One region of the Paraburkholderia sp. USG1 genome, then DNA from elsewhere that is predicted to be linked to it. Evidence: riboswitches for the same ligand, from Rfam matches in the RefSeq annotation. Region 1 holds a riboswitch; the other holds the start of a gene.
The links. Region 1 has a riboswitch for fluoride ahead of zapE (cell division protein ZapE). Riboswitches for the same ligand answer to the same signal wherever they lie in the genome.
Positions count from the first base shown of each region.

Region 2: another riboswitch for fluoride. It lies ahead of crcB (fluoride efflux transporter CrcB); the one in region 1 lies ahead of zapE (cell division protein ZapE).

Region 1 covers NZ_JAMWXW010000001.1:65,972-69,996, reverse strand. The annotation lists gene crcB (fluoride efflux transporter CrcB) at 2-394, opposite strand; fluoride riboswitch at 455-517, opposite strand; fluoride riboswitch at 788-852, shown strand; gene NE850_RS00325 (hypothetical protein) at 1,152-1,445, shown strand; fluoride riboswitch at 1,505-1,566, shown strand; gene zapE (cell division protein ZapE) at 1,739-2,884, shown strand; gene NE850_RS00315 (DUF211 domain-containing protein) at 2,893-3,180, shown strand; gene NE850_RS00310 (prenyltransferase/squalene oxidase repeat-containing protein) at 3,248-4,025, shown strand, end outside.
Region 2 covers NZ_JAMWXW010000011.1:217,771-237,882, reverse strand. The annotation lists gene NE850_RS17080 (hemagglutinin repeat-containing protein) at 1-4,090, opposite strand, end outside; gene NE850_RS17075 (Lrp/AsnC family transcriptional regulator) at 4,249-4,716, opposite strand; gene NE850_RS17070 (cysteine dioxygenase family protein) at 4,955-5,530, shown strand; gene NE850_RS17065 (mechanosensitive ion channel domain-containing protein) at 5,527-8,160, opposite strand; gene NE850_RS17060 (NAD(P)-dependent oxidoreductase) at 8,304-8,951, opposite strand; gene NE850_RS17055 (Rrf2 family transcriptional regulator) at 9,107-9,562, opposite strand; gene NE850_RS17050 (hypothetical protein) at 9,650-10,120, opposite strand; gene NE850_RS17045 (DJ-1/PfpI family protein) at 10,439-11,020, shown strand; gene NE850_RS17040 (hypothetical protein) at 11,164-11,490, shown strand; gene NE850_RS17035 (ATP-binding protein) at 11,496-13,256, opposite strand; gene NE850_RS17030 (ammonium transporter) at 13,660-14,847, shown strand; fluoride riboswitch at 15,012-15,073, shown strand; gene crcB (fluoride efflux transporter CrcB) at 15,149-15,529, shown strand; gene NE850_RS17020 (alkaline phosphatase family protein) at 15,934-17,289, shown strand; gene NE850_RS17015 (hypothetical protein) at 17,554-17,943, shown strand; gene NE850_RS17010 (hypothetical protein) at 17,943-18,161, shown strand; gene NE850_RS17005 (superinfection immunity protein) at 18,188-18,520, opposite strand; gene NE850_RS17000 (hypothetical protein) at 18,591-18,866, opposite strand; gene NE850_RS16995 (2,4'-dihydroxyacetophenone dioxygenase family protein) at 19,434-19,871, shown strand; gene NE850_RS16990 (nuclear transport factor 2 family protein) at 19,951-20,112, shown strand, end outside.

The sequences.
Region 1 (4,025 bases):
CTCATGCGATGGCCGCTCTCGAGAGCAGGCTGACCGTCGCAAAGCCGAGAATGGTCATGATCAGCGAGCCGGAAAGATGGATCACGATCTCTCCCGCAGCCCAGCCATACCGGCCCTGCTGAAGGTCGCCGACGACTTCCGCGGAAAAGGTGGAGAACGTGGAAAGCCCCCCCATCAGCCCGGTCGTGACGAACAGCCGCCATTCGGGCGGAATCTGTGGCATGCGGACAAAACATGCAATCGCGACACCGATGATGTAGCCGGCGATGACGTTGGCGGCAAGTGTGCCGAGTGGAAGGTCAGGAAAGAGCCCGTTAAGGCGGAGGCCCAGGAACCAGCGAAAGAGCGATCCAATTGCGCCGCCGATCGCGACAGCGAGAACCGATTGATACATGTCTAATACCCTGTTCGATTTAACATCGACAAACGCCACATGTGCGGGCGCTTGTCTGGCGGGTTTGTAGGCATCATCGGCTCACGGCGAGCGGTTAGGGAGAATGCCATCTCCAGCGGGAAATTCTATCATCAGTCGTAGCAACGTCAAGCGGACCCGACTGCAATGCGCCAGGACGCGCGGAGCCAGGATAGCAGTGGCGGACGCGGTGGTGTGCTCACCAGGAGCCGGGCATTGCAGTTGCTGGGAAGGGAACGCGGAACGGCACAGGCAGACAACCGGGATGGCATTGCCAGTCCCGCCACATGACGAATATTCACGGATTCCGCAAGCGCCGAAAGTGTCGCCCGATGGCTCGAACCATGCTTGCAGGTCTGCATATGCAGCGGTATGCTTGTGAGTGGAGATGGCATTCTCCTAAACCGCCGGGCGCGCCGGCTGATGATGCCTGCTGTTTCGCGGATGCGAATACTTTTCCCAACCAGCAAACAACAGGTGAATCATGGTTGCATTTCCCACATTCCCACTGTCCAGTCTCCGGCGTCGGGCAGCACGTCTATTCCTTCCCTTACAACCGCGAATCGTATTGCGGCCGTGGCCGTCTGTGGTCATGGTGCCCGTCCGGCTCGAGAGCCAGACGACGCTCCAGCGCAGCCGGCGGCAGGCAGCGTACCGTGAATAACCGGTACGGCCGCAGTCGACACCCCGGTTAATCGGCGGCCCGCTCCAGGGCCGCACTCAGGAAAGGATTTTAAAAATGCAGATCGCACTCAGTGATGATGCGGTGTGCGCAGTTCGCCCGGGACACGGAGGAACTGCGGCGCCCGCATTCGGGCCGGCTTCGCCCGTCGGCGACCTTGCCGGACTGGAAGCCTCGTTGCGCAAGCTTGGTCATCTCACCGTTTTTGCCTTTGCGTCCGGAGAATTCATGCTGATCGGCCGGAACGGGGAGCGTGTGCGCGATTATTCGCTCGTCTCGGCGCTGCAGAAGATGTTGCAGTGGCAGGGATTCGAGGCGATATCTCCAGAAGACATGAACTGCGCGACCTGAAACGCCGGTAAGAAGTTGGCACTGCAGAATAAGTTGGTACCACCGGATGGCGTATGCAACCGGCACACGGAGATGGCATCCTCCGCAACCGCCCGACCGGGCTGATGATGCCTACAGGTTCCGGAAGTAAACATGGGGCCGCCTGAGCGTGTGGTGGCCAGTCCCATGTTTTGTACGGACAGGGCACCAGGGCCTCGCGCGTTGACTGTTGCTGGGTAGCGGGCTACCTGCATGTTTTCGAAGTGGCCGGGGTTGCGGGCAATGGTACACAATACGTTGGATCGTCGCTGGTTATGGATGTAATCGAGAATTTCAGAAGAATCACGAGGGCGCGAGGTCTCGAGCCCGATCACTCCCAACTTGAGGCGCTCGGTCGCCTGCAGCGTTGCTACGAAGGATGGCAGGCGTATGAGGTGCACCGTAATCCGGTGACCCGTTTCCTTGTGCATCCGGCGCCGCCTAAAGGGCTTTATCTCTGGGGCGGAGTGGGACGCGGCAAGACGCTGTTGATGGATTGCTTCTACGCCGTCGTTCCGGCAAAAAAGAAGTGTCGCCTGCATTTTCACGAGTTCATGCATGACGTGCACCGATCTTTGGAGGAACTGCGAGGACAGGTTGACCCGCTCGATGCGCTCGCGCGCCAGCTATCGTCGGCGCAGGAACTTATCTGCCTGGACGAATTCCATGTGTCGGATATCGCTGACGCTATGGTTCTGTCGCGTTTGCTGCCGGTGCTTTTCGACAGTCATGTCGCGCTCGTTGCAACATCAAACTTCCATCCGGACCAGCTGTATCCGGACGGGCTGAACAGGGAAAGGTTTCTTCCGGCGATAGATCTGTTGAAAAGCAGACTCGATATCGTGAATGTCGATGGCGGCACGGACTATCGAGAGCGTTCGATGGCCCGGGTTCGGACCTACGTTTTCCCGGCGAATGCCGATGCGGAAGCAGAACTCGGCGAGTCGTTTGCGAGACTCGCCGCTGCTACCGAGCAAACGCCGGTGCTGCAAATCGAGCAGCGCGAGCTGCGGGCGCGCAAGCGGGGGGACGGTGTTGTGTGGTTTGACTTCGCGACACTGTGTGGTGGTCCGCGCTCGCAGAACGATTACCTGGCTCTTGCTGCACGGTTCCACACCGTCATTCTTTCCGGCGTCCCCCAGATGACGCCGGACCAGGAATCTGCGGCCAGACGATTTACCTGGCTCGTGGATATCCTGTACGACCACCATATCAAGCTGATCATGTCGGCGGATGTTCCGCCCGAGAAACTGTACGTGCAGGGACCGCTTGCAGCGGAGTTCGAGCGGACCGTTTCGCGCATAGACGAAATGCGCAGTGTTTCATATCTGCGCCGCGCGAAGCGTCTGGTATCTGCGGGGCCAACGGCTGGAATACCCGGCGTGGATCGTGAGCATAGCCATCACGAGAGACAGGCCTGATGGTTCCAATGCTGAATATCAGGCGCCTCGCGCTCGATGTCGACCAGCGCGGCCGGCAGGCTGCACTGGTCGAAATGGCAGAGACGATCACTGCCTGTAGTGGCGTTGAAGCAGTCAACATCACAATTACCAGCATGGACGTCGGGACCGTGGGTATGGACGTCACGATCGAAGGCCAGTTCCTTGACTATGGTGAACTGGTGAAAGCAGTGGAGGAACGTGGAGCCGTGGTCCTGCGTGTTGGGCATATCGCATGCGGCGAGCGGTCCGTCGAACGTATTGCGCGTGCCCGGTAAGGCACGCAGGGAAATTGCCGCGATTGCGGCCGGCCGCCTTGATCGGCTCTTGCTGAGTAACGTTCACATGATCGATACAAACACCGGGCTTGGCGCGATCAACAGTTCCCGCGAGCTGCAGGAGCTGCTGATAACCGTGCGGGCACGGGTTCGCAAGTATCTCGTGAGCCGGCAATCCACCAATGGCGGTTTCTGCTTCTATCGATCGGCATATGCCGATCATCCGAACCTGGCTGATACTGCCAGTGCCGTCCGGTCGTTCAGGTTGCTTGATATACCTGTGCCTTGCGCCGCGAAGGTAGGATCGTTCGTCGCTGCTCTGGCACTGCAGCCCCAGCCTGAGTATCTGTTTAACCTGGTCACCGTGCAGCGTGCTATTGGCTGCGATGACATCGCTATTCCCGTGTCAAAGATGATTCACGGACTGTCTCTCTCGCCCGCACCAGGCCCGGAATATCAGCAGACGGGCTGGTTCGAGCGCACCCGTTTTCTTGCCCATCTAAAGCGTGTGGTGGGCGATCTCCGGAGTGTCGCGTGCATTGCGGCACATATCGGAGAGATGCTGCTGGCCGATGGATTTGGCAGAACCCCAAACCTATGGGATACGTGGCTCGCTATCGACACGCTCTTGGTGTGCGGTGACGTTTCGATTCCGGAAACGATTCGGGAATTCGTTGACAGACTTCAATGCAGACCTTCTGGATTTACTTTATGCATCGATAGTCAGGTACTTAACCTGAACACCGTGTTTGCGGGCGTGCAGTGCTGCGACCTGCTGCACATTCCATTGAAGTATCGAAGGGAAATCCTCCGGTTCGTCCTTGCCTGTCAGGCAGGACACGGTG
Region 2 (20,112 bases), on a different contig from region 1:
TGTTCGTCCCGGTGTTCTGCGGCGTGCCCGCCTGCGTCTGAACCCCCGTGCGCAGGTTGTTGACCGTGTGAGCGGCGATATCCACGTCACCCACCGCCTCGATTGTCGCGGCGCTGTTCGTGAGCGTCCCCGTCTGGTTCGCGAGCATGCCCGAGCCGTCGCGCGCGCCATCCTTCGCGATCGCGAGACTGCCGCCGCTATAGATCAGCGCGCCGTCCGAATTCGTGACCGAGTTCGACGCATAGATGTTCAGACTCTGAGCGGCCGCAATCGCCGCGGCCGCGCCGGTATTCTGCACGTCCGCCGCGTTGACCTGCACGGTGTTGCCGATCAGCGTGCCGGTGTTCGCGAGCGTCGCACTGCGGGTCGTGACCGAATCGCCCTCGATCCTTCCGGCATTGGTGAGCGTGCCCGTCGCATTGACCGTGGTCGACGCCGAGTTGATGTCCGCGCCGGCCGCATTGACCACGTTCGCGCCGCTTGCGCTCAACGCACCGCTCGCCGCGAGCGTGCCGGCGTTCGTCAGCGTGCCGGTGGCCGACACCGTCATGTTGCCGTCCGCACGCAGGCTGTTCGACGCGCCGTTGGTGTAGTCGCCCGTGACGGCGAGCCCCAGATTCCGGCCGGCCGTCATGGTGCCATCGCCGCTGACCATGCCGCTAGCCGTGATGTCGCGATTTGCCCTGAGCGCGCCCGCCGAATTCGCGAGCGACGCCACCCGCACCGACACGTCCTGGCCGCCTTCGAGGCGGCCACTGTCGTTGATCACGCTCGCACCGGACTGGTTGAGGTTCAGCGCCGTACCGCCGTAGATCGTCCCGCCCGAATTGTTCACCCGGTTCGTGACGTTCAGGCTGGCCACGCGCGCGGCAACAAATTTTGCGCTGGCGGTGTTGGTGAGCGTCTGCGCGCCGAGCGTCACGTCGCCATTGCCGCCCATCGTGCCGGCGCTGTTGGTGATGCCGGTCGCGGCCGTAATGGTGGTCGCGCCGCTGCCGCTATTCGTGAGCTTGCCCGAGGTGTTGTCGATGGACGAGGCCGACACGGTGGCGGTCGCGGCATTGCCGGACGCGCCGTTCACCGAAATCGTCCCGCTCGTATTCGAAAGCGCCCCGCCTGCGTTCACCGACAGATTGCCATCGGTCTGCACGGACCCTTGAGTGTTGTCGAACGCGCCCTGGGTGGTCGCCGTCAGGCCGGCTTTACCGTACAGCGTGCCGCCGCGGTTCGTCAGGCTCGTGTTCGCATCGACCTGTGCCGAGCCCTGGGCGGACACGGCGCCGTTCGAATTATCGAGACTGGCCGAGCGGGCGATGAGTGCGCCGTTGGCCGCGATCTGCCCGGCCACATCCGACAGCGCGCCAGGCGTCGTCACATTCAGCGTGCCGGTGCCGGCGTGCTGGATCGAACCGGCGTCGTTCGTGATCGACTGGCCTGACACGGTCAGGTTGGTCGCATTGGTGGCAAGCGTGCCGCCGGTGTTGTCGAGCGTGCCGCCGGCCGAAAGCGTCTGGTCCGCGCTGCCGTACTGGGTGAGGCGGCCGCCGCGATTGCTCAGGTTGCCGCTGCTGGACAGCGCCAGCGTGTCGCCTTCGATCGTGCCGTTCGAGTTGTCGACGGACGCGCCGCTCACGGTCGTAGCCGCACCTGAAAGCGTGCCGTTCCGGTTGTCGACGACGCCAATGCCTGACGCGACCAGCGCGCCGCCGGCGACGATGCTGCCCGCGTGGTTATCGAGCGTCTGCGCCCGCACGGTCGCATCACCCTTCGCGCTCAGACTGCCCTGATTCGATACGGCCGCGCCGGTCACGTCGAGCGTGCCATTGGTCACCAGCTTGCCTGCGCTGTTCGACAGATTTCCCGTGGTAGTCACGGCCAGCGTGCCGCTACCCGCGTGCTGGATCGAACCGGCATCGTTCGTAAGCGATTGCGCCGAGACGTCGAGGTCCGTCGCGTTCGATGCAATCGAACCCCCGGTGTTGTCGAATGCGCCACCTGCGAAAATGCGCTGCGCCGCATTGCCGGACTGGCTGATATGGCCGCCGCGATTGGTCAGGTTGCCGCTACTGGACAGCGTCAGCGTATTGCCTTCGACCGTGCCGCTGGAATTGTCGACCGACGCGCCGCTCACGGTCGTCGCCGTTCCTGAGAGCGTACCGTCGCGGTTATTGAGCGCGCCCGTGCTGCTCGCGCTGAGATTGCCGCCCGCCGTGACGCTGCCCGCATGATTGTCGATCGACTGGGCGTGAAGCGATGCGTCGCCTAGCGCGTTGAACTGCCCCTGGTTCGCAATCGATCCGACCGACACGCCGAGCGCGCCGTTGCTGCCGATCACGCCGCCTGCCGCGCCCGTTGCAGTGATACCCGGCGCATTGACCAGCGCGCCGGTCGCCGTGACGCTCTGAGCGCCGTTGCCGAGCATCACCACGCGCCCTGCGGTATTGTCGATCGAGGCCGCGCCAAGCGTCTGGTTTCCGGAAGACTGGATGATGCCCTGACGGTTGTTCAACGCACCGCCGGTACCGATGTTCAGCGTCGACTGCGAGATGATCTGGCCGCCCTGATTCGACAGCGCGCCCGCCGCAACCGTTTGCGCACCGGCGGAGGAAAGCGCGCCGTTATCGTTCGTCAGCGTCCCCCGCGCGGTGGCATTGATCGCACCGCCCGCAGCGACGCTCGCGCCCGCGAGACTCATGTCGCCAATGCTGGCCAGCAACGTGAGGTTGCCGTTGGCTGAAGTCTGGCTACCGCCGAGGCTCAGCGCCGCGCCGGTCAGCGTCGCATTGCCGCCTGCGGCAGTGTGTCCCGTCGCACCCAGCGCGCCCGAAGTCGCGACCGTCAGATCGCCTGCATGACCGATCGACCCGTCGCCGTTGATGCCCGCGCCGAGCGTGCCGCTCGAACTGAGGCTCGCAGCGCTGATGTTCGTGTTCTGCTGCGCGGCGAGCGTGCCGGTGTTGGACAGCGCGCCCGACGTATTGACCGCCGCTGACTGCTGCGCGTATGTCGAGCCGCTGTTCTGGATACTGGCCGCCGTGGCGGCGAGATTGCCGCTTGCCGTGGTCTTGCCGGCAAGCACGAGCTGGCCGTTCGATTGCAGCGTCAGGTCGCCCGCCTGCGCGGCGAGCACGCCTGCATTCGAGACGCCCACGCCGTACTCGTTGCTCGCCAGAAAAATCCTGTTCGCATACATGCCGCCCAACTGGCTCACGTCGATCGAAACGGCCGGCAATGATCCGCTGCCCGCAATAGGCGTGGCAGCCAGCGTATCGTGATCGACGTGATTCGCGCCGGCGACGACATTCAGCGTGTTGCCGTAGATCGCCGCGTTCGCCGCTACGGCTCGCGCAATCAGGTCCACCTGGTCGACGTTCGATGCGTTCAGCCCCGCGCCCTGGACCGTGATCCGCCCCGCCGTGACATCGAAACCGGTCAGGGCGCCGTTCCCGCCATAGGTCGGATTGCCGGTGGTGAGAATCGCCCGCGAGGTGTTGATAAAACCGCCGCCGTCCAGAATCAGACCGGACGAATTTGCAATCACCACCTCCGCGCGCCGGCCCGCCACCTCGACGTACCCGCGCAATTGCGAGGGATTATTGCTGTTGACCTGATTGACGATGATCGACGCGGACTGCCCCGGCAGGTAGTTAGGATTACCGTTGATATAGCCTGCCTGCTGCGTATTCACGATCGTCGGTGAATTGTTCAGGATCGCGCCGGGGCGTTGGACGTCGAACTGGCCGTACGTGTTGACCGAAACGCCGGCAGCGGACGGCCGGTTCACGTTCACCTGGGGAATCCCGCTCTGCGTCTGGATCACCGACGGCGCGTGCGCGCCGCCCGGCACGATCTGCGCGTGCGCCTCGGGCGTGGAGATGACGAGCGCGCCGGCGAGCGTCATCGCGCCAAGCGCGGCATGACGCAGCGCCAAGCACGAAAGCGACCGGCGCAACACCGTCTGGCGCGCGGCCTGCCGCGCCGATCCGGTTTCTCCCGATACTGTGTTACCTGCCGCCGTGGCGGTTTCCGATACCGCGACCAGCATGCCCCGAAGCCGCCTGAAGATCAGCCTGTAGGTCTTTTTATTCATTATGGGTATTGTTACGACGAAACTGAAACTTTTCGTAACATACACCAGAGTCAGTCCATTTATATCAAGGACTGGTAAAAAAATCGCCAGTTATGAACAATGTTAACTGAATATTGACACTCCTGACCCAAATCGCATCGGGCTCGCCAATGCAGGGCCTACACCGTATAGCGCACCGGCAAAGCCGTCGAATATTTGATCTGCTCCATCGCGAAGCTCGAACTCACGTCGTATAGCGGCACGGCCGCGATCAGCAGCTTGTAGACGCGGTCGTAGTCGTCGATATCGGACACCACCACGCGCAGCAGGTAATCGGTTTCGCCGCTCATCCGGTACACCTCCACGACTTCCGGAATGTCCCGCACCGCACGCGTGAACGTCTGCGCCCATTCCTCCGTGTGCTGATTGGTGCGCACCGCGACGAACACGGTCGTGCCCACGCCGAGCTTGCGCGCGTCGCAAAGCGCGACCTGCGCGCGGATCACGCCCGCCTCTTTCAGACGCTGCAGCCGCTTCCAGCAAGGCGTTTGCGACAGGTTCACGCGTTGCGCCAGCTCGGCGATCGGCATGGTCGCGTCCGCTTGCAGCAACTCCAGCAGCTTCCGGTCGATGATATCCATTCCCATCCTGACACCCCCATAGGAAATTATTCTACTTTTCCGATTCCAGGGGGAATTATATGGAAACTCTTTCTCTGGGCAAACCGGTATAAATATCGCTATCCGAAAATAACCGACAAGCAGCCCCGGCGACCGCCCAACGACCATGAGCCAAGACTTTCACACAGCGTCACCGACGCGTTTCCCAGTCCAACAGTCGCAGTCCGCCAGAGCGCCTCAGACCGCCTCGCGCGATCGGGCCGACATGCTGTTGTACGGCGCGCGCAACGCGCCCCTCGCGCGCCTGTGCGATGCCCTGGATGCGATGTTCGAAGCCTGCGGGCCATCTCCGGAACCGTCTGAGTCAGCCTTCTTCGCGCGCAGCATGCGCATTGCGCTCGCGGACGCGGCGGCGAATCCCGACCTGCTCACGGCAGCGCAGCGCGAAGGCTCGGCGGAGAAGTACCGGCGTCATCTGCTGGCTGCGGACCCGTACGGCCGCTATGCGATCGCCGCGCTGGTGTGGCTGCCGCAGCAGGCAAGCCCCGTGCACGCGCATCACACATGGTGCGGCTACGCGGTGATGGAAGGCACGCTGAGCGAAACGGTATTCGAGTGGAACGGCGCACGGCACTGCGCGAGCGCCACGCGCACACAAGCACGCAATCGGGGCGCCGTGTCGTTCGTGCGAGGCGGCCGTGGCGGGATTCATCAACTGGGCAATCGCAGCGACGAGCCTGCCGTCTCGCTGCATATTTACGGCGTCGCGGGTGCGCAGATCGCGACGCACGTCAACGACGTGGTGCGCGTTGCCGACTGTGGTCACGACGCCCGCAGCTAGGTCTTCCCGCCCGCCTCGCCGGCTGTAGGAATCTGCGGTGGAACCGGCGCTGTCTGCCCGGTCGGCGGCGGCGCCGGCCGTGGTTCGTGCGACACGTCGCGCGCCACCGCAAGCGGCGGATGCACGGCCCGCGCCGCCGATGCGGACGCCGACGTCCCCGGCTGACTCTCGGCATGTCCACGCGGGCCCAACCCCGACATCTCGTCGTCCTGCAAAGGCTGCCCTTCGCTATCCTTCGACGACGTATACACGCGCATCTGCGGCACCGGAATCTCGATGCCCGCTTCGTCCATCTTGCGCTTGAGACGCAGATTGAACGCGCGCGCCACGCTCCATTGCTGCAGCGGCCGCGTCTTGATCTGTCCTTTCACGACCATCCAGTTCGGATCGAAACGGTCCAGTCCCCACACCTCGATCGGTCCGAGCATCTCGCGCCGGTAACGGAAATCGGCCATCAGATCGGCGCCGACCTCACGGATCAACTGCGTGATCTCATCGACGTCGGTAGAGAACGACATGCGCACCTCGAACACCGCATACGCGAAATCGCGCGACAGGTTCTTGACGATCTTGATCTGCGAGAACGGAATCGCGTGAATCGCGCCTTGCCCGTCGCGCAGCCGCACTGTGCGGATCGACAGATGCTCGACCGTGCCCGCGTGGCCGCCGTCCACGTCGATCCAGTCGCCCACCGAAATCGTGTCTTCGATGATGATGAACAGCCCCGTGATCAGGTCGGTCACGAGCGACTGGGCGCCGAAGCCGATCGCGAGGCCGATCACGCCGGCGCCCGCCAGCAGCGGCGTGACATTGATGCCGAGATTGGCCGCCGTCACGATGCCGGCGATGGTCATGATCGTGACGAGCAGCACGTTGCGCAACAGCGGCAGCATGGTGCGGGCGCGCATGCTCGGCACGCGCGACTTGTTGCGCGGCCCCCCCGGATTGAGCGCTTCCGTGATCGCGGTATCGACCAGAATCCACAGCAGCCACGCAATGAACACGGTGGCGATGATCGCCGTCACCGCATGCGCGATGCCGCGCGCCGCCACGTTTTCTTCGACCACCGCAGCCAGCGAGACGCCCCACAAACGCGCCGCGAGTTCAAAGAAAAACAACCAGACAAACAGCGTGACCAGCGTGCCGAAAAAACGCAGCAGGCGCGTCAGATACGGCGAGCGGCGCCGCGTGCGCGCGCTGCGCGGACGCGTCAGGCGCAACACGATGGCCGACACGAAAAAGGCCAGCACCAGCAGCAGCGCGGTCACCACCGAGATCTGCAGCACGTTTTCGTTCGAACCCGAGCCGCCGAGCGTGGCAACCACCGACGCGGTGGCGAGCACCAGCACGGGCACGTGCCACAGCGCGGCGAGCACGTCGAAGGCGTCGGTCGCGGCCTTGTGGGTGGTGCGCTGCTCGTAGGGCCGGTTGCGGATCAGGTGCGCGACCGGCCGGCGAAACGCGAGCGCGAAGTAGCCGGTGAGGACGGCGGCCGTCATGTTGGCCGCGGTCGAAATCAATGCGGCGAGATTCGGCCCGAGCTGATGCGCGACGTCGTAATTGACGGCGGCGTCGCCGAGCGCGCCGCACACGCCGACCACGAACAGCACGCGCCGCGCATGATCGATCAGCAGACGCACGGCGATCCGCCGATGCCCCGAGCCGAACAGCGAAAACATGATCAGACAGATCGCCGAGAACACCGCACCCGCAACGATCGCATAGGCAACCACCATGCCGAGCGTGCGGCCGAGCGCGTCGGGCATGGCGCGCACGAACAGCAGCGCGGCGAGAAAGGCGATGATCCACGGCCCGACGCGGCGCAGCGCGAAGATCAGCAACTCGCGCGTGGTGGGGTTCGGATTGAGCCCCATGACGATGCCGAAGCGCCGGTACAACCGGTGCTGCACGTAGATCAGCGCGCCGGCGCACGCGCCCCAGCCCGCCAGCATCGCAATCATCGAGAACACAATGCGGCCGAAGCTCTCGTGCCCCTGCCCCGAAATGATCGTGTAGAGCTCGTTGCCGGCGGCATTGAAGCGTCCGCCCCAATAGCGGACCGGCGTGCGCCCTTGATGCACGTCGGATTCGAACGACGCAATGCCGGACGCGATCGCGCCGAGCAAGCCAGGACTCGGTTGCACGGGCGCGGCCGGCGCGACGTTCTGCGAGACGTCGCGCAGTTTTTTGAGCTGGGCGACGAGCGCGGTGCGTTGCCGGTCGTTGTCGAGCGTGGAGATCACGCTGTCGAGCGAACGCGCCAGCTCCGCCTGACTCGCCGGCGAGGGCGCGGACGCCGCCTCCGCCGCCGATGCGCCTGAAGCAGGAGACGCGGGCGCCGCGGTCACCGTCGCGCTGTTGATCAGACTCTGCAGGGCCGGAATAACCGGCGTGCCGGTGGCCGCGCCGGCTGCAAGCGCATTCGCGGGCATCCCGCCAAGGCACAGGATCAGCGCGGCGCAAAGCGCTGCGGCCCATGCGCCAAGCCGCGCCGCGAGTGGCGGGCGCACGGCGCGGCGCGCGTCGCGCTCGCTACGGCAAGGGGAAAAGTGGAAGGCGGCGTGAGTCGCCGGCTGCCCGCCGTTGAACGGCGCAGCCCCGGACTCACGCCGCAACGGGCATGACTGCATGGCAATCCGTAGGAAAACGGGAGACGCCAGTGTAGCCGCAGTTTCAACCAGAGCAACCTGACATGCGTAACCGAATGTTAGGACGCTTGCGCGGCCTGCCCGCATGGAAGACCGCGCGCGCCCCACTCAGCCTCGTTTCGGGCTCAATAAGCGGCCGTCGCGATCTGACGGACGAAATGGCCTTGCTCCAGTTCATCGACGAAAGCGATTGCGAAATCTTCCGCGGAAATGCGGCTATCGCCCTCGGCGTCGGTCAGCAAAGTGTTGGCGCCCGTGCGGAATTTTCCCGTGCGCTCGCCCGGTGCGATCAGCGCGGCCGGGGCGAAGAAGGTCCAGTCGAGGTCGGTGACGCCGCGGTAGTAAGCGAACGCGTCCCGATGCGCGAGCGCGATCGCCTTGTAGGCATCCGGGAAGCCTTCCGCATCGACTAGTTGCTTGCCCGGCGCCACTTCGAGCGAACCCGCGCCGCCCACCACGACGAGGCGCTTCAGGCCCGCCGCGCGCACGCCTTCGACGAGCGCACGGGTGGCCTTGCAGAGCGCCGCGAGGTCGTCCTGCGGCGGCGCATAGGCGCTCGCCACCAAGTCGTGACCGCGCACCGCCGCGCCCACGCTTGCGGCGTCGAGCAGATCGGCTTGCGCCGCTTTCAGATTCGCCACACCGGCCGGCACGCGCGCCGGATTGCGCGCCAGCGCCGTCACCTGATGCCCGCGGCGAGCGGCTTCCGCGGCAACCCGCGAACCAATCATGCCGGTGGCGCCGAACAACGCGATCTTCAACTGTTTGCTCATTTTCAATGCTCCTTCATTGATATATATGTAACCATATTGATTACATATAACCGGGAAAAAAGAGGGGCATGAGCCCCCGTTCGTCGAGAAGCGCGTGTTTCGATTGACCGGCACGCGCCCCTTTCTTCCTGCTTTCCTGCTGCCTTTTTGCTACCTCACCCGTGCGAGCGTTTCTTGCGTTCGCGCAGCTTTTCGGCGCGCACCACGTCGGCTGTGGCGTCGGCCAGCGTACGCGCGCCGAGCGAAGCCTCCATAGCCTGCTGCGCTTCGTCGATGATGCCGCGCAACACGCCCTGAATGTTGCGCCCGACCATGCACGCCGGATTCGGCTCCTCGCGATGCAATGCGAATAACTGCGCGTCATCCACCGCACGATACACCTCGAGCAGGGAGATGTGTTCAGGCGCCCGTGCCAGCAGCGCCCCGCCGCCCGCTCCCAGTTGCGAAGTGGTGAGGCCCGCTTCCGCCAGCATGGTCAGAAGCCGGCGGATCAGCGCGGGATTCGTGTTCACGCTGCCCGCGATCATTTCCGACGAAAGCGGCACGCCCCCCTGCAACGACAGCAGCGCGAGCACATGCACCGCAAATGCAAACCGGCTACTCGTGTTCACAGTAAACCCGTCCGGCAACGACAATATGTAACCATAGTAATTACATTTAATCCGGCTGTCAAACGGCCATGCGGTCCGGCCGGCATATCACTTGTCCATCTGCTTTTGCGCGTCGCTCGACTCGCCCGAGGACGAAGCCGACGCGTTCGCCGACGACGCCGAGCTCTGCGCCGACCACTCCTGGAGCTTGCGCCCGGCCGATTCGAGGCTCTGGCCGGTGAGCGACGCGGCCTTGCCGAGTTGCGCATTGGTGGCGCTCGCCGCACTCTGCAGATTCGCCTGCGCGGTCGAAGCGAGCGCGCTGGGGTCGATCCTGATCGACGGCGCGGAAGCGGATTCGAGATTCTGCTGCGCGGCGGATTTGGTCGCGTCGACCTGCTGGCCGACGTAGCTGGCCGCCTGATCGAGCTTCTGACCGGCGACCTGGGCCGCGTCGTTGAGCTTGCCGGCGACCTGGCCCGCGGACGCGTCGTTCTTCTGACAGGCGGCGAGGCCGCCGAACACGACGGCCACGAACGCGGCACGGCGCAACAAAGATGAATGGATAGGTAAAGTCATATTTCAGTGTGAGCCGCGTCGAGCGGCTTCCGCATGCGAAAACGCGCCAATGATACGCCGTTGTGCTGCACGCGCTCTTCAGCAAGCTTCCCGGTACGCTCATCGGTGAAGCCTCGAAGCCCGCTCGCCCGAAACCGCGTTATGCGCTCAGGCCCATGTGGGCGTCGAGTTCAGGGACACCGGGCGCGAGCGCCATTCGATCGTATCCATTGCGTGATCCGTCGCGGTTCTGTCAAACGTAGTGGAGTAGACTGCTTGAGCTTATAGGTGCGTCAATGACGCATTCGCTGTGTTCCGTTGATCAATTGGAGGCATACGATGGCGGCAAAGAAAATTCTGTTTCTGACCGGCGACTTCGCCGAGGATTACGAAACGATGGTGCCGTTTCAGGCGCTGCAGGCAGTTGGCCATGTGGTCGACGCAGTCTGCCCGAACAAGAAGGCCGGTGACCGGATCAAGACCGCGATTCACGATTTCGAAGGCGATCAGACCTATACGGAAAAACCCGGCCATCAATTCACGCTCAACGCCACCTTCGAAGACGCCGATCCGCGCCAATACGACGCGCTGGCGATAGCAGGCGGCCGCGCGCCGGAATATCTGCGGCTCAATCCCAAGGTAATCGAAGTCGTGCGGCAATTCGCCGAAGCGGGCAAGCCGATCGCCGCCATCTGTCACGCCGCGCAAATGCTGGCCGCCGCCGACGTGATCCGCGGCAAGCGCATTTCGGCCTACCCGGCCTGCGCGCCCGAAGTGAAAATGGCGGGCGGCGAATACGCCGACATTCCCGTCGACGCCGCGATCACCGACGCCAATTTCGTCACCGCCCCGGCGTGGCCCGCGCATCCCGAGTGGCTGCGCCAATTCCTCGTGCTGCTCGGTACACGCATCGAGCTCTGATCCCTTCTGCCTGATCCATACCGGCGAGCGCCCTGCCCTTGCGGCAACCCGCGCTCGTCAAAACTCATCCCATTTGAGACTAGTCCGATAGTTTGCAACGGAAGCCTTTCCTATAGTCGCCGGCTGACTTGGGAGTGTTTTCAATGGAACTGACCGACTGGATCGTGATTCTCGCCGTCGTGCTGCTGACAATTGCCTTTTTCTGCGGACGCGGGCCGGCCAACTGGTCGAGTGAAAATCGCGCGCGACGTCTGGCCGGCATGCGCATGCTGGTTCAGGCCGCGTGGTCGATGTGGGCGGCGCTGCTGCTCGTCGCGCGCGGCCTTTTTGCACTGAACGGAATACACGGCGTGCGCCCCACGCCCCTCCAGCTCATGGCGGGTATCGCCGTACTCATCGCTTGCGGCTGCTACTGGTCGATTCGCGGCAGGCAGTTGCTCAAACCGCGTCGTCTCTTTACCGCGTCGTAACCGAGCTAAGGCGTACTGATGCCGGGCTTGGCATCGGCGGCATGCGCGGCGGCGCTGCTGCTGCCACTGCTGCTGCCGCTCTTTCGATCACGCTCCTCCAGGGCCGGGCGGGCGTCGCGAGCGGCCTGAACACCGGGCGCCGTCGGCGGCCCTTGCGTACCGGCAGCCAGTTGCGCGATCCGCGCGTCGGCTTCAGGCAGCGACAGATAGAACGTCGTGCCCACGCCTTCTTTCGACTCCGCCCACACGCGCCCGCCGTGCCGCTCCACCACGCGGCGCACGAGCGCGAGGCCGATGCCCTCGCCGGCCGCCACATTGCCGTGCAACCGCTGAAAGGCGTTGAATAGCCGCGGCAAGGCAACCGCCGGAATGCCCAGGCCGTTGTCCCTCACATAGAAGATCCGCAGCGAATGCACGCCCGGCGGCGCCGGCGTCGTACCGATCTCGATCCTGCCCTCCCGTGACGGATCCAGGTAATTCACCGCGTTGCCGATCAGATTCGCGAACACCTGTTCCAGCGCGGTAGGGTCGCCCCATACCGCAGGCAATTCGTGCACGTGGACGTGAGCGCGCCGCGCCCGGATCGAGCCTTGCATCGCATCGATCACGCGCGGCACGATATCGCGCACCTCGACCTTCTGCTGCCGGTACTCCACCCGGCCCACGCGCGACAGCCGCAACAGCGCGTCGATGATGTGCGAGGCGCGCAGCACCGCCGTCTGCAGATAGTGCAGCGCTTCGCCGATATCCTCGTCGACCACCCGTTCGATGCGCTGCCGCGTGCCGGCCGCGAGCGACGACTCGCGCACCGCGACGCGCAGTTCGTCGCACGCGCGAATCAGCTCCTTTGAGAAGCCTTGCAGGTTCACCAGCGGCGCGCGCAGATCGTGCGACACGCTGTAAATGAACATTTCGTTTTCCTGAGTCTGCTGACGCAAGGTCTCGTTGATGCGCGCGAGTTCGCCGGTGCGGCGCGCCAGATCGGCCTGGAAGCGCGCCTGGATGCGCTCGGCTTCGAGCAGGCGGCGGCTCGTCTCGTGCAAGGTCAGATCGAGGCGGGCGATTTCATCGCGTCCCGGACCGATCGGCGCCAGCGGTTCGTTGCCCGCGAGACGCCCGGCGTTATCGGCAAGGAGCGCGAGCCGGCCGCGCACACCGCGCGTGAACAACCAGACGGCCAGCGCGACGAACAGCAACGAGCCGAGCACCGCCGCGACCACCAGGGTTTGCTGCCGCTCGCGCGCGGCGTCGGCGGCATTCGAGCGGAGCGTGTCGAGACGCCGCTCCTCGGCCTGGAATGCGGCGAGCTGCTGACGAAACCGGTCGAGCACGTCGGTCGGCGCGAGATCGCGAAAGCGCGCAAGCACGTCGCGCCGCCGGCCGGAATGCAGCATGTCCTGAACGCGGTCGGACCATTGCCGGTAGGCCTGCACCGCCTGGCGCACCTGAACCACGCGTTCGACCTGCGCCGGATTGTCGGCGACCAGATCGGCCAGTTGGTCGATGCGCCGGTCGACGTCCATCCACACCGTTACCGGTGTGGCGAAATGGGCGTCGTTGGCGAGCACCGCCCCGCGCAGCGCCACGGACTCGCCCAGCACCGGGTCGAGAATCGCGGTGGTCTGACGCAGCACGTCCTGGCTATGGATGGCCCAGCGCTCCGCCTGCGCCGCGTCCGACTGGGCCTTGACCAGCCCGGACAACAGCGCCAGTTCGAAGACGGCCGGAATCGCGATCAGCAACAGGCCTTTGGTGGTCAGTCTCATGCGTGCGCACTGGAGGTCGGTGGCCGGCAGATCATGCTCGGGGACGGCACATTATGTCGGCGATTACCCAGGAAAACAAAGAGGGCACGCCATTGACCAGGCATTTGCCGCAAAAGAATGCCGGATGAATGTCGGCCCCACGTTAGGGTTTTGAATTAAACGTAAATGAAATCGAATATTTTGCCCATTTTTGGTTCGCTCCGCCCTTGGTTACGACGTTATGCACACTAACTGTGCCGGCTAAAGCCGCAAAAATGTGCAAAGGCGTGTCCGCAGCATTTAACAAAGCACCCAACCAATCCCATCCCGGTGCCGAACTGCACCGTATCGACGCGTTTTGGCACAACTTTGGCCCGCTTCTTGCATTCATTGCCCGCTTTTTTGTCATCAGCAGGACACATCGATGGAAAGTCTTAAAACCGGCACCGATACCCTCTTCCTCTTACTCGGCGCCGCCATGGTGCTGGCGATGCACGCTGGGTTCGCCTTTCTCGAACTCGGCACGGTGCGCAAAAAGAACCAGGTCAATGCACTGGTCAAGATTCTGGTGGATTTCTCGGTCTCGACGATCGCCTACTTCTTTATCGGCTACGCGATCGCCTACGGCGTGCAGTTCTTCGGCAGCGCCGAGTCGCTGGCGGCACACAACGGCTATGCGCTGGTGCGCTTCTTCTTCCTGCTGACCTTCGCCGCCGCGATTCCCGCGATCGTCTCGGGCGGCATCGCCGAGCGCTCGAAATTCAATCCGCAACTCTTCGCGACGTTCGTGCTGGTCGGCTTCATCTACCCGTTCTTCGAAGGGATCGCGTGGAACGGCCGCTTCGGCATCCAGAACTGGCTCGCCGAGGTGTTCGGCGCGCAGTTCCATGACTTCGCCGGCTCGGTGGTCGTGCATGCGTTCGGCGGCTGGGTCGCCCTGCCGGCGGTATTGTTGCTGGGCGCGCGCCACGGGCGCTACCACCGCGACGGGGGCATCGCCGCGCATCCGCCGTCGAATATTCCGTTCCTCGCGCTGGGCGCGTGGGTGCTGGCGGTCGGCTGGTTCGGCTTCAATGTGATGAGCGCGCAGACCGTCGACAAGATCAGCGGCCTCGTCGCCGTCAATTCGCTGATGGCGATGGTGGGGGGCACCCTGACCGCGTGGCTCGCCGGCCGCAACGACCCCGGATTCACCTACAACGGGCCGCTTGCCGGACTGGTGGCGGTCTGCGCCGGCTCCGACATCATGCATCCGCTCGGCGCGCTGGTGACGGGTGGCATTGCCGGCGTGCTTTTCGTTTATATGTTCACCTGCGTGCAGAACCGCTGGCGCATCGACGACGTGCTGGGCGTATGGCCCTTGCACGGTCTGTGCGGCGCGTGGGGCGGCCTCGCGGCGGGCATCTTCGGCCTGCGCGCGCTCGGCGGCATGGGTGGCGTGTCGTTCGGGGCGCAACTGGTCGGCACGCTGGGCGGGATTGTGGTGGCGACGCTCGGCGGCGCGCTCGTGTACGGCGCGATCCGGCTGACAGTGGGCCTGCGGCTCGACCAGGAAGACGAGTACAACGGCGCCGACCTGTCGATCCACAAGATTTCGGCGACACCCGAGTAAGAAAGCTTCGGCGGCGGTTTTGCTTCGCATGAGCGCACTGGCGGCTCCGGCTCCCGCACGTGCGCCTCGCCACCGGGCATGCCGGATCCGGGCGGACAGCGCGGGCCGGCGGGCTGTCCGCGCCCACGCCGAACTGTCCCCACATGCCCTCGCCGGTGTTAGACTCCTGCGCTGGAGATGGCATTCTCCTTTAACCGCCCTTGTGGCTGATGATGCCTGCTCGCCCGGATGATTGCGGACGCAGCATCGCGCTCCATGCTCAGCCCGGTTTGTCGACACCCCCGGTTTTGCCAGGCCTCCCATGTATTGGTCCATTCTCGCCGTCGGAATCGGCGGCGCGCTCGGTTCGTTGTTTCGCTGGTTTCTGGGCATCCGCCTGAACGGCCTGTTCAGCGGCTTGCCGCTCGGCACTTTCGCCGCCAACGTGATTGCCGGCTACGTCATCGGCGTCGCCGTCGCAGGGTTTGCGCGGGCGCCGCAGCTCGCACCGGAATGGCGGCTCTTCGTCATCACCGGCTTGATGGGCGGTCTGTCGACCTTCTCGACTTTTTCAGCGGAAGTCGTGCAGCGGTTGCAGGACGGCCGGCTCGGCTGGGCTGCGGGCGAGATCGTGATTCATGTGGGTGCGTCGCTCGTGATGACCATTCTCGGCATCGCAACGGTGTCGTTGCTGTCGCGCTGAAAGCGCCACGCGCCGCGCCACTCCAGGCGCGGATGCTCCTCTCCTCCGATCCACCCGACTTCCTACGGCTTGCCATCAGTCGGGTTCGCAAAGGCCTATTGGATCGAGCGAAGCGGGAACAACTTGCCTTCAGCGAGAACTGAAGTTGAACGGCGATGTAACGTGAACTAGCCTTAACGTCTAGCCGGAAGCAAGACTCTGGTATAGAGCCTGCGTTGAAAGTGCGGCTCTTCTGCAACGAGTATTTGAGCTATCCGATCCCGGCTCGCGCTGCAAGCCGCCAATGCAGGAGACAGGTTCGCGTCAGGAGGTCTGCAGTGTCGCGCTCCCGTAGTTTCCTGCGGGGCGCGAACCTGGCAGGCGACATGGTCGCTGTGATGCCGTTGTACGGAGGCAGCATGTCAATGGACAACATTAAAACCATCATCATCGTCATGATGGAGAACCGGTCGTTCGACCATGTTCTCGGTTATCTGAGCCTCGACGGAAAAGACGTCAACGGACTCTCTGCCGACCCCGCGTGGCAGCAGAATTTCGCGAATCTTTACGACGACAGGACATATGCGATCCATGCTCTCTCGCCGGCGACCCAACTGATCCCCGACCCTCCGCACGACCGCACGCCGATTTCGATACAAATAAACACGCCGTGCGCGAGTGGAGGCTGCCCCGAACTGGGTGGGTTCGTTGCAAGCTACGCGGCACGACACCCTGCGCCAGCCGATCTCTCGATGGTAATGGGCTATTACACCGCCGATGCGCTGCCTGTTTACGATTTCTTCGCAAACCATTTCACGATTTGCGATAGCTGGTTTGCGCCGCTTCCGACCGGAACCCAGGCCAATCGCCTGATGGCCATGTCGGGAGAGAGTGCGATTAGCGACAACGTTTCTGGTTTTCTCCCACAGCAGTCCCTGGTATATGACTGGCTGACCGCACACGCCACAAGCTGGTGTGTCTACCAGTCGGGAGGATTTTTCCCGTTCTTCAGCCTGATGCCCAAGTGGTTGCCCGAAATAGTGACGTCGCTCGCCTTGCCGTTGGATGGCATTGGCGGCAGGTTCAGGCGGTATTCGCGCTTCAAGGCAGACTGGACGAACGGTTCGAACATGCCTCAAGTCATTTTCATCGAACCGGAATACACGGACGGGCCACACCGGACTCCGAATGACGACCATTCGCCTACCGGCGTTGCTCCAGGGCAAGCGTTCCTCGCCGACATCTATCAAACGATTTCCACGTCAGAGCGATGGAATGAGACGCTGATGATCGTCACGTACGACGAGCATGGAGGGTTCTTCGATCATGTCAGTCCCCTCGATATCCCGACCGACGTTGCCGGATATCGGTTTCAGACTACCGGGCTGCGGGTACCAGCATTCCTGATCTCGCCCTATGTCACGCCGGGCGGCGTCTTTTCCGGCGACCTGGACCATACGTCGATCCTTCAGCTTCTCGCGGATAAATTCAACGCCGGCGGCACGTACTCCGCCCCGGTCAGTGCACGCACACAACTTTCGAAGCTCAGTTCCGCCCTTTCCGAAATGAAAACGCCGGGCCCTGCGCCCAGGCTGAATGTGCCAATGCCGGGAAACTCACCTGTACCGTCTCCCGTTTCGCAGCCAGTTGGCCTTTCGGCATGTGCACAAGCCTTTCGTAGCGTCGCGCTCAAAGTTCAGCAGGATCATCCGGAATTGCTGTCTTCGCCGAACTGGGGAGACCTCGCGGGCTTTGTCGCGACCTACAAGGGCGCGTCGTGAATCGACGCAAGGTCTATGTCCGTCTGGATTACTGCTGCACGCAGCGTGAAGCGGAGAAAGGAGTGACGTGGCCGCATTCCCGAGGCCGCATTCCCGATAACCTGGTCATTAGCGGGTTGGCGAGCGCGACAACGACGATGTCATTGTTTGCCAAAATACCTGTATGAATGTACAGTATCCCGCACGGACTTCCGTCGCGGTGTTGGGTGCGCGACCGCCGTGTGGCCGCATGCGACGGCGCCTCATGCGTAGGAACCGTGAGTCGTGCAAGGTTTGGAACGACTGGAAAAATACGGAGAAGACATGCTTCGATTCTTGGGCCTCGGCGCACTGCTGCTGACAGTTGTTTCTACTGTGTCGGCAGGCGAACGCTATGTGGAAGTCTGGAATCCGCCTGAGGCGCGGGCCGACGCACCGCCCGCCAAACTGTCGCATAAACAGTCGATACATCGGCACAGTGCTTCGCGGACCGTGAAATATCATGCACGAAGCGCTCGGGCGCCCGCGCCGAAGTTGATTGCGAAACAGCGTGAAATCCCGGCGGATTCGCGAACCGCAACACCTGATCTGACAGACATCCCGCGGCAGATCACGCCTGAGGGGAACATCCTGCGGGTCGATTCCCGCCAGGCTTATGTCGGGGTGTCGCGTTAATGGAATCGGAAACCTACCACGGCTACAACATCTGGGGACATGCAATACAGCAGCATGAGGAACCGCATCGACCTGGACCTTACGCTGCCAGCGGAACCATTACTCAAAACAACAGGGTGATTGAAGCGTCCGGTGTCCTTGGCTTTTTCGATACTGACGAGGGCGCGCAGCAGGCTGGACTCGAATGGGCTCGCGCATGGATCGACAGCCACGGGTAGACCGTACCTTGCCATGCGGAAAAAACTCAATTCCTTGGGCAGCGATTGCTCCTTGCCGCAATGCGCGCTACCAACGGCACCAGCCGAGGGTTGACCACCGGGATTGAACTGGCACGACCTTCGGATCGGGCAACGATTGCGTTGATGGTAACGCGTGCAACTGCGCGTTGCGCCCGTCTTGCGAAGTGCTTCAATCGACGGTCGCTGACCGGATGCCGCGCCCATATCAGCGCAGCGAACCAGCCCAGAACCGTCCACCCGAGCAGAATGTTCACCATCGTCACCGCAAAGGCGTCTTCCCGGTTTCTGGCGTCGGCAATCATTGCGGGCGCCAGATAAAGCATCAGCACAGCGATCACGACCGCACCTTGAATAATCTTCAGCATTTCGACACCTCGCTACAGCCTTGATCAGCAGACGCCTTTCGAATTAATGACGCGAGTACAGGCGAGCAGCCGACTGGTCAGGTTGACGGCTGCCAGACACCACGGATTGCGCAACCACGCCGCCGTACGAATCATTGACGGAGCCGACCGCATCGTTGCGTTCCGCTGCGACGGTTTGTGCGCTCTGGCCTCGTTGTGACGCGGGAGCCCCGACCGAAGGACGGTAGGAAGGCGCCGGTCCATAGCCGCTGGCAAATGCAGGCGCAGCGATGGAGGTAGTGGCCGCAACGAGCAACATCGCAAGAAGTCTGTTTTTCATGATGGATCCCTAATCCGGTTTCAAGAGCGGTGCAAGTCGGTGAGACGCGCGCCGCTGACAGAATTCAGTTTAGGTGGGACCTATCTTTTTTCTATGCCGATAGCGTGAAATCACAATTGCTACGGGGCGAACAATCGGCGTTGGCCCGCCTGTGCAGGATTTGCGTGCGCCCGCTGCCACTGCCGTTTCCTGTCTCGTCTTTCGATGTCGACCTTTGCTGGCAGCTTCGCCCTGAGGATTCAGCGGCGCAGCAGTGGCTCTGCGACACCATTGCACGTACGGTGAGCGGAGCCTGTGTTTCGCACCCTGAGAAGTCCCTCGGCGTGCGGCGCAAATCATGGACGCCAGACATTGGGTGGCCCGATGCATGAGTCATTCCGTTTCCGGTACGCGGCGAAGGAATCGAAGCCGTGCATTGGCGTCCGCACACCTCCACACCTCCACTGCACTGTCAGGCAACCCGAGTTGCGCTAGCGTGCAATCTTTGTCTCGTTGCCTGCGATATCGTTGTTTCACCCACAAACCTTACCGAACTCGATTCTGGTTCGGCGAAATCAGGAGACGACGATGGAAATCAAACCGAAGGTTCGCGAAGAAGCCGTTCAGATCGACGACATTCCGTGGAAGCCCTTCCCGGACGCACTTTCCCGAGGCGGCATTCGCTGGAAGATGCTCCACGCCTCGCCCGAGATGGGCGCGTGGACTGCGATTTTCGACTGTCCGGCCGGCTCGTCCTTTAACTCTCACTTTCACGTCGGGCCAGGCGAATATCTGCTGACAAAAGGCCGCATGGACGTCCGTGGCGGCAGCGAGGATGGCGGCGACACCGTCGTGGCGCCGGCATACGGCTACGAGTCTGCCAATGCCCGTCACGACAAAACCTCGTTCCCGGTCGACAGTGAGTTTTATATGACGTTCCTCGGCCCGCTTTCCTTTATCAAGGAAGACGGCACGCCAATCGTGGTGGTCACCTGGGACGAAGCCCAGCGCGCGTACGCGGGCTGAAAAGTCCGCTTTCCATGTCATGTATCGGCACGCTCATCGTTGCCGATACATCCCGCCGCCCCTCCTGTGGACATTCGACATGTCAAATTCCTCTGAACAGACCGAAGCTGCAACCAGGCAGATCCTCGACCATCATCTCGGCGCCTTTGCTCACGGCGTTGCGGAGATTCTCAAGGATTATGACGACGACTCCGCGCTCGTCACGCCGGACAAGACCTTTCGCGGCCGCGAGGAGATAACC